DNA from 4 places in the Vibrio navarrensis genome. Region 4 is predicted to be linked to each of the others. Evidence: predicted binding sites of a transcription regulator. Region 4 holds the regulator's gene; each other region holds the start of a gene.
What was found. The regulator PurR, encoded in region 4, represses purine synthesis genes. The targets are predictions, from matches to a motif close to TNANGNAAACGTTTNCNTNA.
Positions count from the first base shown of each region.

Region 1 (3,565 bases), 400 kb from region 4:
GCTTACAGATGGCATCAAACATCTCCATGTTCTCCGGCGCAACCGCCAGCACATAACGCTCTTGCGATTCGTTACACCAGATTTCCAGCGGGCTCATGCCCGGTTCATCGTTTGGCACGTCACGCAGTTGGAATTTACCGCCACGATCGCCGTCGTTAACTAGCTCAGGCAGTGCGTTCGAGATACCACCCGCGCCCACATCGTGGATAAACGCGATTGGGTTCGCATCGCCCAGTTGCCAGCAGCGGTCGATCACTTCCTGACAACGACGTTCCATCTCTGGGTTTTCACGTTGTACTGAAGCAAAATCCAAATCTTCTGCCGACTGACCCGACGCCATGGAAGACGCCGCACCGCCGCCCAGGCCGATGTTCATCGCCGGACCGCCCAGCACGATCAGTTTCGCGCCAACCGGGATTTCTTTTTTCTGTACGTGTTCGTCACGAATGTTACCCATACCGCCAGCAATCATGATTGGCTTGTGGTAACCACGGATCTCTTCACCCGCGTGTGAGGTGACTTTCTCTTCATAAGTACGGAAGTAACCCAGCAGGTTTGGACGACCAAATTCGTTGTTGAATGCCGCGCCGCCCAGAGGACCTTCAATCATGATATCCAGCGCGCTGACGATGCGGCTTGGTTTACCAAAATCACTTTCCCAAGGCTGAACGAAGTTAGGGATGCGCAGGTTAGATACCGTAAAGCCCACCAGACCCGCTTTTGGCTTACCGCCGATACCCGTTGCGCCTTCATCACGAATTTCACCGCCGCTACCTGTTGACGCACCTGGCCAAGGCGAAATCGCCGTTGGGTGGTTGTGCGTTTCCACTTTCATCAGAATGTGGGCATCTTCGTGGTGGTAAGTGTATTGACGCGAGTCCGGATCAGGGAAGAAACGGCCGACTTTCGAACCGGTCATCACCGCTGCGTTATCTTTGTAAGCAGACAGCACGTGATCCGGCGTGGTTTCGAAGGTGTTCTTGATCATCTTGAACAGCGATTTGTCCTGATCAACACCGTCGATCGTCCAATCCGCATTGAAAATTTTGTGTCGGCAGTGCTCAGAGTTTGCCTGAGCAAACATCATCAGCTCGATGTCATTCGGGTTACGATCCAGCTTGATGAAGTTCTCCACCAAGTAATCAATTTCATCTTCCGCCAGAGCTAGACCAAGGGAAACGTTGGCTTCTTCTAGCGCAACACGACCACCAGAGAGGATATCCACCTGAGTCATTGGCGCGGGTTCTGCCACACTGAATAGCGCTTGTGCCGCGTCGAGTTCCGTGAACACCACTTCCATCATGCGATCGTGAAGCAAGGCTTTCAGAGTGGTTACCTGCGCGTCAGTCAGCGCCGTTTCGCTCTCAACGTAGTATGCCGTGCCGCGTTCCAGACGTTTGATCGACGCCAGGCCACAGTTGTGCGCAATGTCGGTTGCTTTAGAAGACCAAGGAGAAATAGTGCCCGGACGAGGCGTCACCAGCAGGAGTAAACCCTGTGGCTCGTGTTCTTGAATGGTTGGACCGTAAGTCAGCAGCTTCTCTAACTTTTCCAGTTCCTGAGCATCTAACTCGGTTTTGAGGTCGGCAAAGTGCATGAACTCAGCGTAAATACCGCTCACAGGCAGGGCTTGTTCACGACAAAGTTCCAGTAGTTTGTTAACACGAAACTCAGAAAGAGCTGGGGAGCCACGCAAAATTCTCATGTGCTTAGGTCTCTTATGCAATTGATTAAGGTGATATTGGAATAAATTCAAAAGCTTAATGAAAAACTTGCGAACTTATGCCGATTCCACCTCTCCTTTGCGGGCGCATTATAAAGGATTTGTTTTTGTGATGTAACAGCAAAAGCAACCGTTTGCGTCATTTTTTTTGTCAAACTGGCAATACAGGCAAAATGTTCTGTCGCTTGAACATCGGCGATGAGAAATCAGGCTTTTACTTTGCCAGTGCTGCGAGCTTTGATATAAAGGGACCAATTGCTTCTTGAGAATATCGTTAATGCGCTTGATCCCGTTAGCCAGAATCCGCCACTATCTTCTACTCTCGGCCGCCGTGCTGATACTCTCTGCCTGTCAGATAGAGTCAAAACCCGCCAGCGAGCTGGATCAGATCAAACAACGTGGCGTACTGCGCGTGGGAACGCTCAATAACCAGCTCTCTTACTACATCGGCCCCGATGGTCAAGCCGGTTTAGATTATGAACTGGCCCGTCAATTTGCTGATCAACTCGGCGTGCGTTTGGAAATCAAACCCGCTTACCGCCAAGCCGAGCTATTTCCTATGCTCAAGCGTGGTGATATTGACCTGATCGCGACCGGATTGAGCCAAAGCAAAAATGCCGTTAACCAGTTTCGCCCGGGACCTGCGTATTACTACGTCAGCCAACAAGTGGTGTACAAGAATGGCGATTTACGCCCGCGCAATCTTGAGCAGCTCATTAGCTACCAATCAGAAAAACAACAGAACACCAGCAGCGAAGCGCAAGACGATGACAGCATCAATGACGCCGCTGCCGCTACGTTACAAGTGGTTAAACAATCTCAGTACGCTCCCACGCTCAGAAGATTGCAGAAGGATTACCCCGAGCTTGCCTTCCAAGTGATCTCCAACGCTGACACCAACGATCTGCTGAAAAAGGTTTCGCAAGGTGAACTGCGTTTTACCGTGACCGATTCGGTTGAGCTCTCTCTTGCCCAGCGTTTGTATCCAGACCTTGCTCTGGCTTTTGAGCTGACGGAAGATCAGCCCGTCTCTTGGTTTGTGCGCCGCTCGCCAGATGAGTCGCTGTACGCCATGTTGATCGAGTTCTTTGGCGATGTGAACCAATCGGGGGAGCTGGCGCGTCTGGAAGAAAAGTACATCGGCCACATCGGCTCCTTTGATTATGTCGACACGCGTGCCTTTATTCGTGCGCTCGACAGCCGCTTACCGAAATGGGCACCGCTGTTTGAGCAATATTCGGCGGAATTTGACTGGCGTTTGATCGCTGCATTGGCCTATCAAGAGTCCCATTGGAACCCGCTGGCTAAATCACCAACGGGTGTGCGCGGCATGATGATGTTGACCCTACCTACGGCGAAAAGCGTTGGGGTGAGAAATCGCCTCGATCCGGAACAATCGATCAAAGGCGGTGTTGAGTATCTGCGTCGTATTGTCTCGCGAGTGCCAGAGTCGATTCCCCAGCATGAGAAAATTTGGTTTGCCTTGGCTTCTTACAATGTTGGCTTTGGTCACATGATGGACGCGCGCCGTTTGACTAAAAAACAGGGCGCTAACCCCGACTCTTGGGGCGATGTCAAAGAGAGATTGCCACTGCTAAGGCAGAAGAAATATTTTAGCCAAACCCGCTACGGCTTTGCCCGTGGTGATGAGGCAAGAAATTACGTGGAAAACATTCGCCGCTACTATCAGTCGATCATCGGTCATGTGGGACAACGCTCTTATTTACCAGCCAATGATGACGGGGAAATATTGGTTATTCCACCGCTTGAAGGCGAAGAGCTACTCACCCCCGATGAGATATCGGATGTTGCAGCAGAGACGTCGGATGAGGCAGAGATCTC
Region 1 covers NZ_CP065217.1:742,017-745,581, reverse strand. The annotation lists gene purL (phosphoribosylformylglycinamidine synthase) at 1-1,705, opposite strand, end outside; gene mltF (membrane-bound lytic murein transglycosylase MltF) at 2,001-3,565, shown strand, end outside.
Region 1: the regulator PurR is predicted to act here: its motif matches at 1,846-1,865, upstream of purL (phosphoribosylformylglycinamidine synthase).

Region 2 (3,565 bases), 390 kb from region 4:
TTTTACGCGTTAACAACGGTTTTACTTTTGCTTGCGATTGACTGGCTCTGCATAAGAGAGCGCCATATCCCAAGGTTGTTCAATCCATGTATCTTGTGCAATATCAACAACGTAGTCATCGAGCAGCGCTTTACCTGATGGCTTGGCACACACAGCAATCAATTTCGCTTTTGGATACATTTCACGCAACTTACGTGCTGTATCACCGCTATCGACCAAATCTTCAACGATCAAATAGCCTTCACCATCGCCTTCTGGCGCTTTGATGACGGTCATGTCACGCTGGTGATCATGATCGTAGCTAGAGATGCAAATCGTGTCGACGTAGCGAATACCCAACTCACGTGCCAAGATAGCACCAGGAACCAAACCACCGCGACTCACGGCCCAGATACCTTTCCACTGCTCTGCTGGCATTTGTTGCTCAGCCAGTTTGCGGCAGTAAGTTTGCATGGCATCCCAAGTAATAACGAATTTGTTGCTCATTGTAATAACCTAATTATTTGAAAATCTGTTGCCCCAAACGGTTTTCGGGCTCTCATCATGATGAGAGCCCGAAAAGTAATAGAATGTCTGGGTTTCGAGCTGCGCAAACGATTATTCTACCGGAACGCAACAGCAAAAGCTATTAAGCGAAAAGATACTTAACGATAAAGATCGCCGCCATCACCCACACACTCAAAGAGACATCGCGCCCTTTACCACTGAACAACTTAATGGCGGCATAAGCGATAAAGCCAAGCGAAATACCTTCCGCGATAGAGAACGTTAAGGGCATCAGCAGGCAGGTTACTACCACTGGCGCCGCTTCAGTGAGATCGCGCCAATCAATGCTCACTAGACCCGAAAGCATCAAGATTGCCACGTAGAACAGCGCTCCCGCTGTCGCATAAGCTGGGATCATGCCCGCGAGAGGAGAGAAGAACAGTGCCAACAGGAACAGCACACCCACCACGACCGCTGTCAAACCAGTACGACCGCCAGCGGCTACTCCAGAGACGCTTTCGATATACGAGGTGGTGTTTGAAGTACCTAGCAGTGCGCCAACCGAAGTTGCCGTCGAGTCCGCTAGCAGTGCTTTGTTCAGACGAGGGATCTTACCATCTTTTTCGATCAGGTCAGCTTTGGTTGCGACACCAACCAAGGTGCCGGCAGTATCAAACAGGTCAACAAAAAGGAAAGCAAACACGACCGAAATCATGCCAACTTCAAATACCGCGGAGAAATCTAGCTGTAAGAAAGTCGGAGCAATACTTGGCGGTGTTGACATCACACCAGCCCATTGCACATCGCCAAAAACCAGGCCCAATCCGGTTACCGCCAGGATAGCGATCATTACCGCACCTTTAACACCGCGATGTACTAAGGCGATAGTGAGGAAGAAACCAACAGAAGCAAGAACGGGAGCCAGAGAAGTAATATGACCGAGAGAAACCAGCGTTGCTGGGTTGTCAACAACAATACCTGCATTTTTCAGGGCAATGAAAGCCAAGAACAGCCCGATACCCGCTGAAATACCCGTTCTCAATGAAAGTGGAATGGAGTTGATGATCCACTCACGGATCTTAAAAATACTCAATAAGATGAACAGCACACCAGAGACAAACACCGCCGCCAGCGCGACTTGCCAAGTGTAGCCCATGCCTAACACCACCGCGTAGGTAAAGAAGGCATTCAGGCCCATGCCAGGTGCTTGCGCGATCGGATAGTTCGCCCACAAGCCCATAATGAAACAACCAATCGCTGCAGCAAGACAGGTTGCAACAAATACTGCTCCACGATCCATTCCTGCATCGGCAAGAATCGCTGGGTTAACAAAAATGATGTAAGCCATCGTTAAAAAGGTGGTGACACCTGCGATGATCTCAGTGCGCACATTGGTGCCATTTTCACTGAGTTTAAATAGCCTTTCGAGCATGATCGAATCCTGTAAGAGTAAAAAGTAAACGGTTGCGTAATCGATTGGCTGCCGATTATAAAGTTATCAAATAACAAATTCCAGATAGATTTTTTACTCGAATCGAGATTTCACTGGCTTCAAAGACAGAAAAAAGTAAGTCGAACGATGAAGAATGATATTTTTCTTTAGGAAACAATAAGAAAAAACAACAGGTTTAAGAACTGGTATGCAGAAAAAATCGACAATGTCATAAACTTTCAATAAATAAATCGACCGCTTTGCCGTTTTTACATTACAAAAATGCGGTCAAACCGACCAAATGCGGTCAATAAAATACATAGAGGAGAAATCGAGGTAGGACAAAATGCGGGCATAAAAAAACGCCACTCAACAAGAGTGGCGGTAGAATCATGTCAGCACTATTACTGAAAGAAAATTCCAATTTATAGGGGTGAACAAACTGTTCAGGGTCACATGCCGTTGGTTAACTGGATTATTTGTAACCAAAGCTTGTTGGGTAAGCAAAGTTACTGGTGTAAACCGAGTGGTTGGACCAAAACATTGCAGAAGCTAAACCTTTCATAACTATCACCTTTACTAAATCAATAAGACACGTTTGATTTCTCGGTTCCTTGGAGGCGATAAAACGGACTCATCCTTTGAGCATTTCTTTCTTCGCTTAAGAAGTTGGTTATAAATATACCACAAAGAAATTTTATTACAAGTTTTTTAGTGACTTTTATCACATAAATTTCTTTTATTGACTAGCATCAATCTTTTAACGAAATTAAATTACAAAAATATCATTCGGAACTTTGCATAAAGAAAGGAAGCCGCGAAACGTACACAAATAAGCAAGTGAACGTTCACAGAATGTGACACTCTCGTTGTAAGCGCATCGTCAACGCAACTACTCGCCATACTCTGCTAGTGGTATGCTTACTGCTGATTTATTATCAGCAGACTCGGCATTTATGCGCAGAAATCGGTCTGCTGCAGTACGCCATCTGGCAAATAATATGTAAAGGAGTCATCCGTGTCTGAATTCCATTCTGAAATCAGTAGTCTGTCCCCCGCTCCCCTTTGGCAGTTTTTCGACAAAATTTGTTCTATCCCTCATCCATCTAAACATGAAGAAGCGCTCGCGCAGTACATAGTGACTTGGGCAACGGAGCAAGGGTTAGAGGTTCACCGTGATCCAACGGGCAACGTATTTATTAAGAAACCAGCCACCGCGGGTATGGAAAACAAAAAAGGTGTTGTGCTACAAGCGCACATCGATATGGTTCCACAGAAGAATGAAGACACCGATCATGACTTTACCCGCGATCCTATCCAGCCATACATCGATGGTGAATGGATAACCGCAAAAGGCACCACGCTTGGCGCAGATAACGGCATCGGCATGGCCTCTTGCCTTGCTGTACTGGCATCAAGCGAGATCAAACACGGCCCACTTGAAGTGCTGCTGACCATTGATGAAGAAGCGGGCATGACTGGCGCATTTGGCCTTGAAGCAGGTTGGTTGGAAGGTGAGATTCTCCTCAACACCGACTCAGAGCAAGAAGGCGAAGTCTACATGGGCTGTGCGGGTGGCATTAATGCAGAGCTGTTTTTTGATATCCAACGTGAAGCGTTACCACAAGGTTATGTCGCCCGCCAGCT
Region 2 covers NZ_CP065217.1:750,985-754,549, reverse strand. The annotation lists gene tet(34) (oxytetracycline resistance phosphoribosyltransferase domain-containing protein Tet(34)) at 22-486, opposite strand; gene I3X05_RS03335 (NCS2 family permease) at 629-1,918, opposite strand; gene I3X05_RS03330 (aminoacyl-histidine dipeptidase) at 2,937-3,565, shown strand, end outside.
Region 2: the regulator PurR is predicted to act here: its motif matches at 1,939-1,958, upstream of I3X05_RS03335 (NCS2 family permease).

Region 3 (3,565 bases), 350 kb from region 4:
CATGCGGATATGCAAGCACAAGGGCTGGAAGTCAAATAACCGTCCGTAGTGTTGCAAAGGCTGAATGTATATCACGTTCAGCCTTTTTATTTGTCTCATCTTATCTGCGCCACTGAGGTTTAACCTTGCTATGGGTTGCCATCCCAGCGCCATTTATATAGGCTTGATGCAAGTGCATATCATCTCGGTTGACTATGCTCATTGGCATTCCCAACACAAAGGATTTTATTGAATGAATAAGTTTGGATTTATCGCTCTGCTCTCTACTGCCCTACTGGCGGGTTGTGCGCAGCAAAATACCGCGCAAGATAATTATCGCGAAGCGTCTTTTGAATTGTGCAACACGGAAGTCAAAATCTATTCAGTGAGCAAAGATGGTCGTGTACGTATTGTCTGCGCCGATGGCGCAAAATTTGCGCTGAACAGCGAAGAAACGCTTAACACCATGCGTGACATCAATATCGATTATTGTGATGGTGAAGGGTTGGGGAAATTTAGCGAGACGTCAAGCTACTACTCATTTCAGTGTAAATCAGGCTCTTTGTTGAGTATCTCGAAAGAGAAGTAATCTCTATTCGATTGATCTTTCTGAGTAAACAAAAAGGCTTCCGCATGGGAAGCCTTTGTCTTATTACTTTAATACTTATGCGTAAACTGGCAGACGCTGACAGATTTCTAAAACTTTCGCTTTAGTCGCTGCAATCACATCATCATTACCGATGTTATCTAGCACATCGCACATCCAATCAGCCAGATTAGTAGCATCGGCTTCAGTAAAGCCACGGCGAGTGATCGCTGGCGTACCAACGCGAATACCAGAAGTCACAAACGGGCTACGTGGATCGTTTGGCACTGAGTTTTTGTTTACCGTAATGTTTGCTGCACCCAAAGCGGCATCTGCATCTTTACCCGTGATCTCTTTGTCGATCAGATCAACAAGGAACAGATGGTTTTCAGTGCCGTTTGATACGATTTTGTAACCACGCGCTTGGAATTGTGCCACCATCGCTTTGGCATTTTTCACCACGCGCTCTTGGTAGGCTTTGAACTCAGGTTCCATCGCTTCTTTAAATGCGACCGCTTTACCCGCGATCACGTGCATCAAAGGACCACCTTGACCACCAGGGAATACCGCTGAGTTCAGTTTTTTGTACATCTCTTCGCCTGCGTTTGACAAAATCAAACCACCGCGAGGGCCAGCGAGCGTTTTGTGTGTTGTGGTGGTCACAACGTGCGCGTGTGGAACGGGTGTTGGGTAAACGCCTGCCGCAATTAGGCCGGCAACGTGCGCCATATCGACAAACAGGTAAGCACCGACTTTATCCGCGATTTCACGCATGCGCTTCCAATCAACAATTTGAGAGTAAGCCGAGAAACCACCGATGATCATCTTCGGTTTGTGCTCAAAAGCAAGGGCTTCCATTTCGTCGTAATTGATTTGGCCTGCTTCATCAATGCCGTAAGGGATGACGTTGTAGTGTTTACCAGAGAAGTTAACTGGTGAACCGTGAGTCAAGTGACCGCCGTGCGCTAGGCTCATGCCCAACACGGTATCGCCTGGGTTAAGCAGTGCCATGTATACCGCGCTGTTAGCTTGAGATCCCGAGTGCGGCTGGACGTTTGCGTATTCACAGCCGAACAGTTGGCACGCACGCTCAATCGCCAGAGCTTCTGCTTTATCAACGTACTCACAACCGCCGTAGTAACGCTTACCTGGGTAACCTTCTGCGTATTTGTTGGTTAGCTGAGAACCTTGCGCTTCCATTACACGTGGGCTGGTGTAGTTTTCAGAAGCAATCAGTTCGATGTGCTCTTCCTGACGAAGGGTTTCTTCCTGGATAGCTGCGAATAGCTCCGGATCGTAATCAGCGATATTCATATCACGCTTAAGCATCTGTATCTCCTGACTCAGATTAGACTGAAAGTTGCAAAAAAACTGTCAAATGACCCAACGCAAACGTTTTCGTCACCGTAATGGCGCGCATTCTACATAATTTGATCCAGGTCATAAAGAGAAAAGTTCACTTTTCTTATGCAGTTTTTTCATGATGACATTTGAGAAGATTCATCTTCACCGATGATGATGACAAAGATGCGACTTCAACTGTCAATATTTTCGTTTTACACCCTGTAAAACAACAATTACATAGGTTTACCCTAATTTTAGTCGTCTAGCTACCGAAAAGATCAGCTTTTGACTACTATGCTCGCCCCTTATTGCGCATTAAATTTAGGAACTGATGGAAAAACACTCACACAAAGAGGACTGGATTGCTATCTTGACCGGCACCTTTCTGGTCGCCCAAGGCGTCTTCTTTCTGCAATCGGCACATCTTCTCACTGGTGGCACTACGGGGCTCGCATTGCTGGTGTCCCAGTTTACTCCATTCACGTTTGGATTGTTGTACTTTTTGAGCAACTGCCCTTTCTATTTACTTGCATGGCGACGTTATGGCAGACGATTTGCTTTTAATAGTGCGATTTCTGGCGCTTTAGTCTCTATTTTTGCCGATAACCTGTATTTAGTCATTTCTGTCGATAACATCCATCCGGTCTACTGCGCGATTGCTGGCGGCCTTTTCATGGGATTGGGAATGCTCATCTTGTTTCGTCACCGTTCCAGTCTTGGTGGTTTTAATGTCTTGTGTCTCTATGTTCAGGACAAATTCGGCATTTCGGTAGGAAAATCTCAGATGGCGATTGATGCGGCAATTCTGACGGCCTCGTTTTTCTTTGTCACGCCAAACACGATTTTACTCTCGATTCTCGGTGCTTTTGCTTTAAACCTAGTGCTTGCCATGAATCATAAGCCCCACCGTTACAAAGTGAATTATTCTTGACGTCATGCTTATGACGCGTTGTCCTGTTTTGGCTTATGAAAGTGCTATACACTATCAGCAGTGTTCATGAAGTAACCCAGTGCGATGCAAGACTTTTTAACCACAGCAAAAGAGCAACAATGTCATATTCTAATCAGCCAGTTAGAATATGACCCTATCACCAGAACGCTTGCTCTCGACGACGAAATCATCGATCTCGAACCTAGAACAGCCGAGTTAGTTGAACTGCTTCTTACCCATGTCGGTGAGCCTCTCTCTGCCGACGCCATCATTCAGACCATTTGGCAAAGCGATTTCATCTCGCGCAATGTTCTTACTAACCGCATTTCAACGTTAAGAGCCCTGCTACAGAAACACTTACCCGCGGAAGACGCCACCAAGATCCTCGTCACTTATCCGCGTAAAGGTTACTTCTTCAGTTTGGGTCATATCGCCCTGAAAACGCCATCTCCTGATCCCGCTGCCGAACCATCGTCTAGCGCCTCCCCGCAACCAGAGACTAAAATTTTCTCACGCTATCCCCAGACAATACGTCTTCTCTCTTTGCTGTGCGCCGTATTCGCACTAGTCGCATGCACCTTGAGTTACCTTTATTGGCATGAGAAGCAGACAGCCATCGAAAAAGCGCGTGAGCATCAAGCGATTCAACTGCGAGAGTTGTTGCTCAATCGAGTCGATGCCATTGGGCCTATAGCGAGCTCACATCGCAAAGCGATCAAAGCACT
Region 3 covers NZ_CP065217.1:796,945-800,509, reverse strand. The annotation lists gene lipA (lipoyl synthase) at 1-39, shown strand, start outside; gene I3X05_RS03555 (hypothetical protein) at 233-568, shown strand; gene glyA (serine hydroxymethyltransferase) at 644-1,894, opposite strand; gene I3X05_RS03545 (YitT family protein) at 2,241-2,840, shown strand; gene I3X05_RS03540 (transcriptional regulator) at 2,925-3,565, shown strand, end outside.
Region 3: the regulator PurR is predicted to act here: its motif matches at 1,950-1,969, upstream of glyA (serine hydroxymethyltransferase).

Region 4 (3,565 bases):
CTACGCCGCTCTCTGCTTCACTGACGGTATATCCTTCATTTTGGAAGTAACCCACCAATTTGGCTCGTGTCACTACATCATCTTCTACGACTAATACGTGATAGCTCATTTACACCACTTTCTGTCATTCTTCTCTACGCCGATTCATTCTATTCATAAACAGTCACATTTCTAGCGTCAGAGCAAAGTTAGCACAATAATCTCGGCTTTTATTGATTCAAGACAAGCTTATTTTTCACCCATTTACAAGCCGACATATAATTAAATAATCCATTAATAATCAGGGTGACCGCTGTTCATTTTTATTGGTTAAACTAATAAGAGAAACCTTGAGGAGCACAAAGAAAATGCAAGAGATCAAAGCCTTCAACGAAAAGCGTGCCGAAATTTACTGGTGGCTTTCAAGCCTTTTCGCCAAAGAGTTGAGCCAAGTGGAACTGGACAAATATCACAGCGCAGAGATTCGCTCATTTCTTTGTGGTTTAGCAGAAAATGACCGTTTGCGGGTTGAAGTGCAGCAACTGGTACAAACGTTGAATAAACTGCTTGAGCGTAAAGATGCTCAACTTGAACTGGCCGCAGACTTTTGCGATCTGTTTCTGAAAAGCGCAAAACATGGCGCTCTACCCTACGCTTCCGTTTACCTCGACCAATCAGGGTTACTCAACGCCGAACCAGCCAGAATGATGGAAAAGCTGATGACAGAGCACGGCGTGAGAGTGAGCGACACTCTCAATGAACCTGCGGATCATCTCGCTATTCAACTGGATTTTTTAGGCCATCTGATTATCCGTTCGAATGAGCTGGAGCAAGAGCGCCATATGGAAGCCGCCTTTGCCAAGCAGCAACAGTTCATTGAAGATATGCTGCTGTCTTGGCTGCCGCAATTTCACCAGCAGTGTCTTCAACACGACCAGTTTGACTTCTACACCAGCGTTGCAAAACTATTAATTGCATTTTGTAAACTGGACAGTGACTATTTACTTGGATAATAATTACAGGCCTATCAATAGAGCAATCACTCGACTGAAGATTAACCAATAAAGTGTGAACACGGATACAATATTCGCGTGCTGAGCTGGTTGCCTGCTGACGTATCTCGATATAAAATTGAGACCGCAAACGATAAAATATGAATTTAATGCAAACCGCTGAAAAACAGCGGTTTTTGTGTTTTTTTAGCTAAGCTGCTGCTTTTCTTGGGTCTCTCCATGTTCAAGACCGATTCGAAGAAAGGTAGCAAGAGCGTTACCCGGCTCAATGTTCCCCGCGGTAACCTTGGACAGGACAAAATTATGGCCACAATTAAAGATGTCGCACGTTTAGCCGGCGTATCAACCACGACAGTTTCACACGTGATCAATAAAACCCGCTTTGTTGCAGAAACAACGCAAGAAAAAGTGATGAAGGCGGTGGATGAACTCAATTACGCGCCTAGCGCCGTCGCACGCAGCTTGAAATGCAATACGACTCGTACTATTGGCATGCTCGTTACTCAGTCAACCAATCTCTTTTTCTCTGAAGTGATTGACGGCGTAGAAAGCTACTGCTACCGCCAAGGCTATACCTTGATTCTATGTAACACTGGTGGCATCTATGAAAAGCAGCGCGACTATATCCGCATGCTGGCTGAAAAACGCGTCGACGGTATCTTGGTGATGTGTTCAGATTTGACCGAAGAGCTGCGTGAAATGCTCGATAGACACGCCGATATTCCAAAAGTAATCATGGACTGGGGCCCGATTAGCTCGCAAGCCGACAAGATCATCGACAACTCAGAAGAAGGTGGCTATCTCGCAACCAAATATCTGATTGATAACGGTCACAGCAAAATTGCCTGCCTGAGCGGTCATTTCGAAAAAGCCGCGTGTCAGGAGCGAATTCTTGGTTTTAAACGCGCAATGGCAGAGGCAAACCTAGCGGTCAATCAAGATTGGATCTTAGAAGGTAACTTTGAATGTGATACAGCCGTATTGGTCGCTGATAAGATCGCCTCTTGGGACGATCGTCCAACGGCCATTTTCTGCTTTAACGACACCATGGCACTTGGCCTAATGAGCCGTTTGCAACAGCTCGGTATCCGTATTCCTGAAGACATGTCGGTGATCGGTTACGACAATATTGAACTGGCCGAGTACTTCTCTCCGCCGCTTACCACCATTCACCAACCAAAACGTCGTGTCGGTAAAAATGCATTTGAAATTCTACTTGAGCGCATTAAAGACAAAGAGCACGATAAACGCATTTTTGAGATGCATCCAGAAATCGTTATTCGCGACACAGTTAAAAAACTGAACTGACATTGTTAAAAAATAGACGCTATTCGGCGTCTATTTTTTTGTGTCAAAACAAAATCATTATTGTGACAAATAACAAGATATTTTCGTACACGAGTTTTGGCTCATTTTCCGCAAACTATTACCTGAACCAAGATCACACTTTTAATTCTAAAATGTGATGTTAGTCCAATAGAAATCGTATCCTTTAGCTGTCACGCACAGGGCAAACCATCTGAAAAGGTGGGACGCAAAGCCTCCGGCCTAAACCAAATGTTGTTTGGTAGGTAGCGGGGTTCCCGATGGCAAAAATGCATTACATTGAGTTGACTCTCTAATGACATCTTGTATGCATTGGTTTGCTAATCTCTCGGACCTGATTTATGGGTGGCGTAATTATAATTACACCGAGATAACACATCATGGATAAACCGATACTCAAAGATTCAATGAAGCTTTTTGAGCAACTTGGTGCGATAAAATCTCGCTCTATGTTTGGCGGATTCGGCCTTTTTGCAGATGAGACCATGTTTGCATTGGTCGTCAAAGATCAGCTTCATATTCGCGCGGATCAAAACACAACCTCATTGTTCGAAAAACAGGGCCTTAAGCCTTATGTTTACAAAAAACGTGGCTTCCCTGTTGTTACCAAATACTACGCGGTAACCGATTCCCTTTGGGATAACAAGACTGCACTGATGAGCGTCGCAAGACAAGCTTTGGACAGCGCCCGAAAAGAGAAAGAGCTTCAAGCCGTTGCCAAACCCGATCGTCTGAAAGATTTGCCAAATCTAAGGCTGGCGACTGAGCGCATGCTGAAAAAAGCAGGTATTGAAACGGTTGAGCAGTTGGAAATGCACGGTTCTGTTGGGGCTTATGAAGCGATCAAAAACACGCACAGTGGAAGTGTTAGCCTTGAGCTGTTGTGGGCGTTAGAAGGCGCTATCAATGGAACTCACTGGAGCGTCATCCCTCAAAAACGCCGAGATGAGTTAGTTAATAAGCTTTCCTCTTAAGCTTGAGTAAGTTTCTGAAAGCCACCTCTGCAACGAAGTGGCTTTTCTTTACTCCGCTTCCTCTTTACTCTGCTTAGTTTTTTTCGCCTTGCCTGAAATTTTTTTGTGCTTTTCCCTGTCTTAGATTAGAGAATTAAACTTGGAAAAATGCGATGAATAGAAAAATGCTTTTTGGCCTTATTTTAGTCAGTGTGATGGCTATTTTGGTCTACCATTTTGCTCCCTACCTCACTTTAGAAAATGCCAAAGCTCAACAGCAGCTCCTTAGCGACT
Region 4 covers NZ_CP065217.1:1,144,054-1,147,618, reverse strand. The annotation lists gene torR (two-component system response regulator TorR) at 1-109, opposite strand, end outside; gene torD (molecular chaperone TorD) at 348-992, shown strand; gene purR (HTH-type transcriptional repressor PurR) at 1,296-2,300, shown strand; cyclic di-GMP riboswitch class I at 2,492-2,580, shown strand; gene I3X05_RS05170 (TfoX/Sxy family DNA transformation protein) at 2,699-3,292, shown strand; gene I3X05_RS05165 (TVP38/TMEM64 family protein) at 3,445-3,565, shown strand, end outside.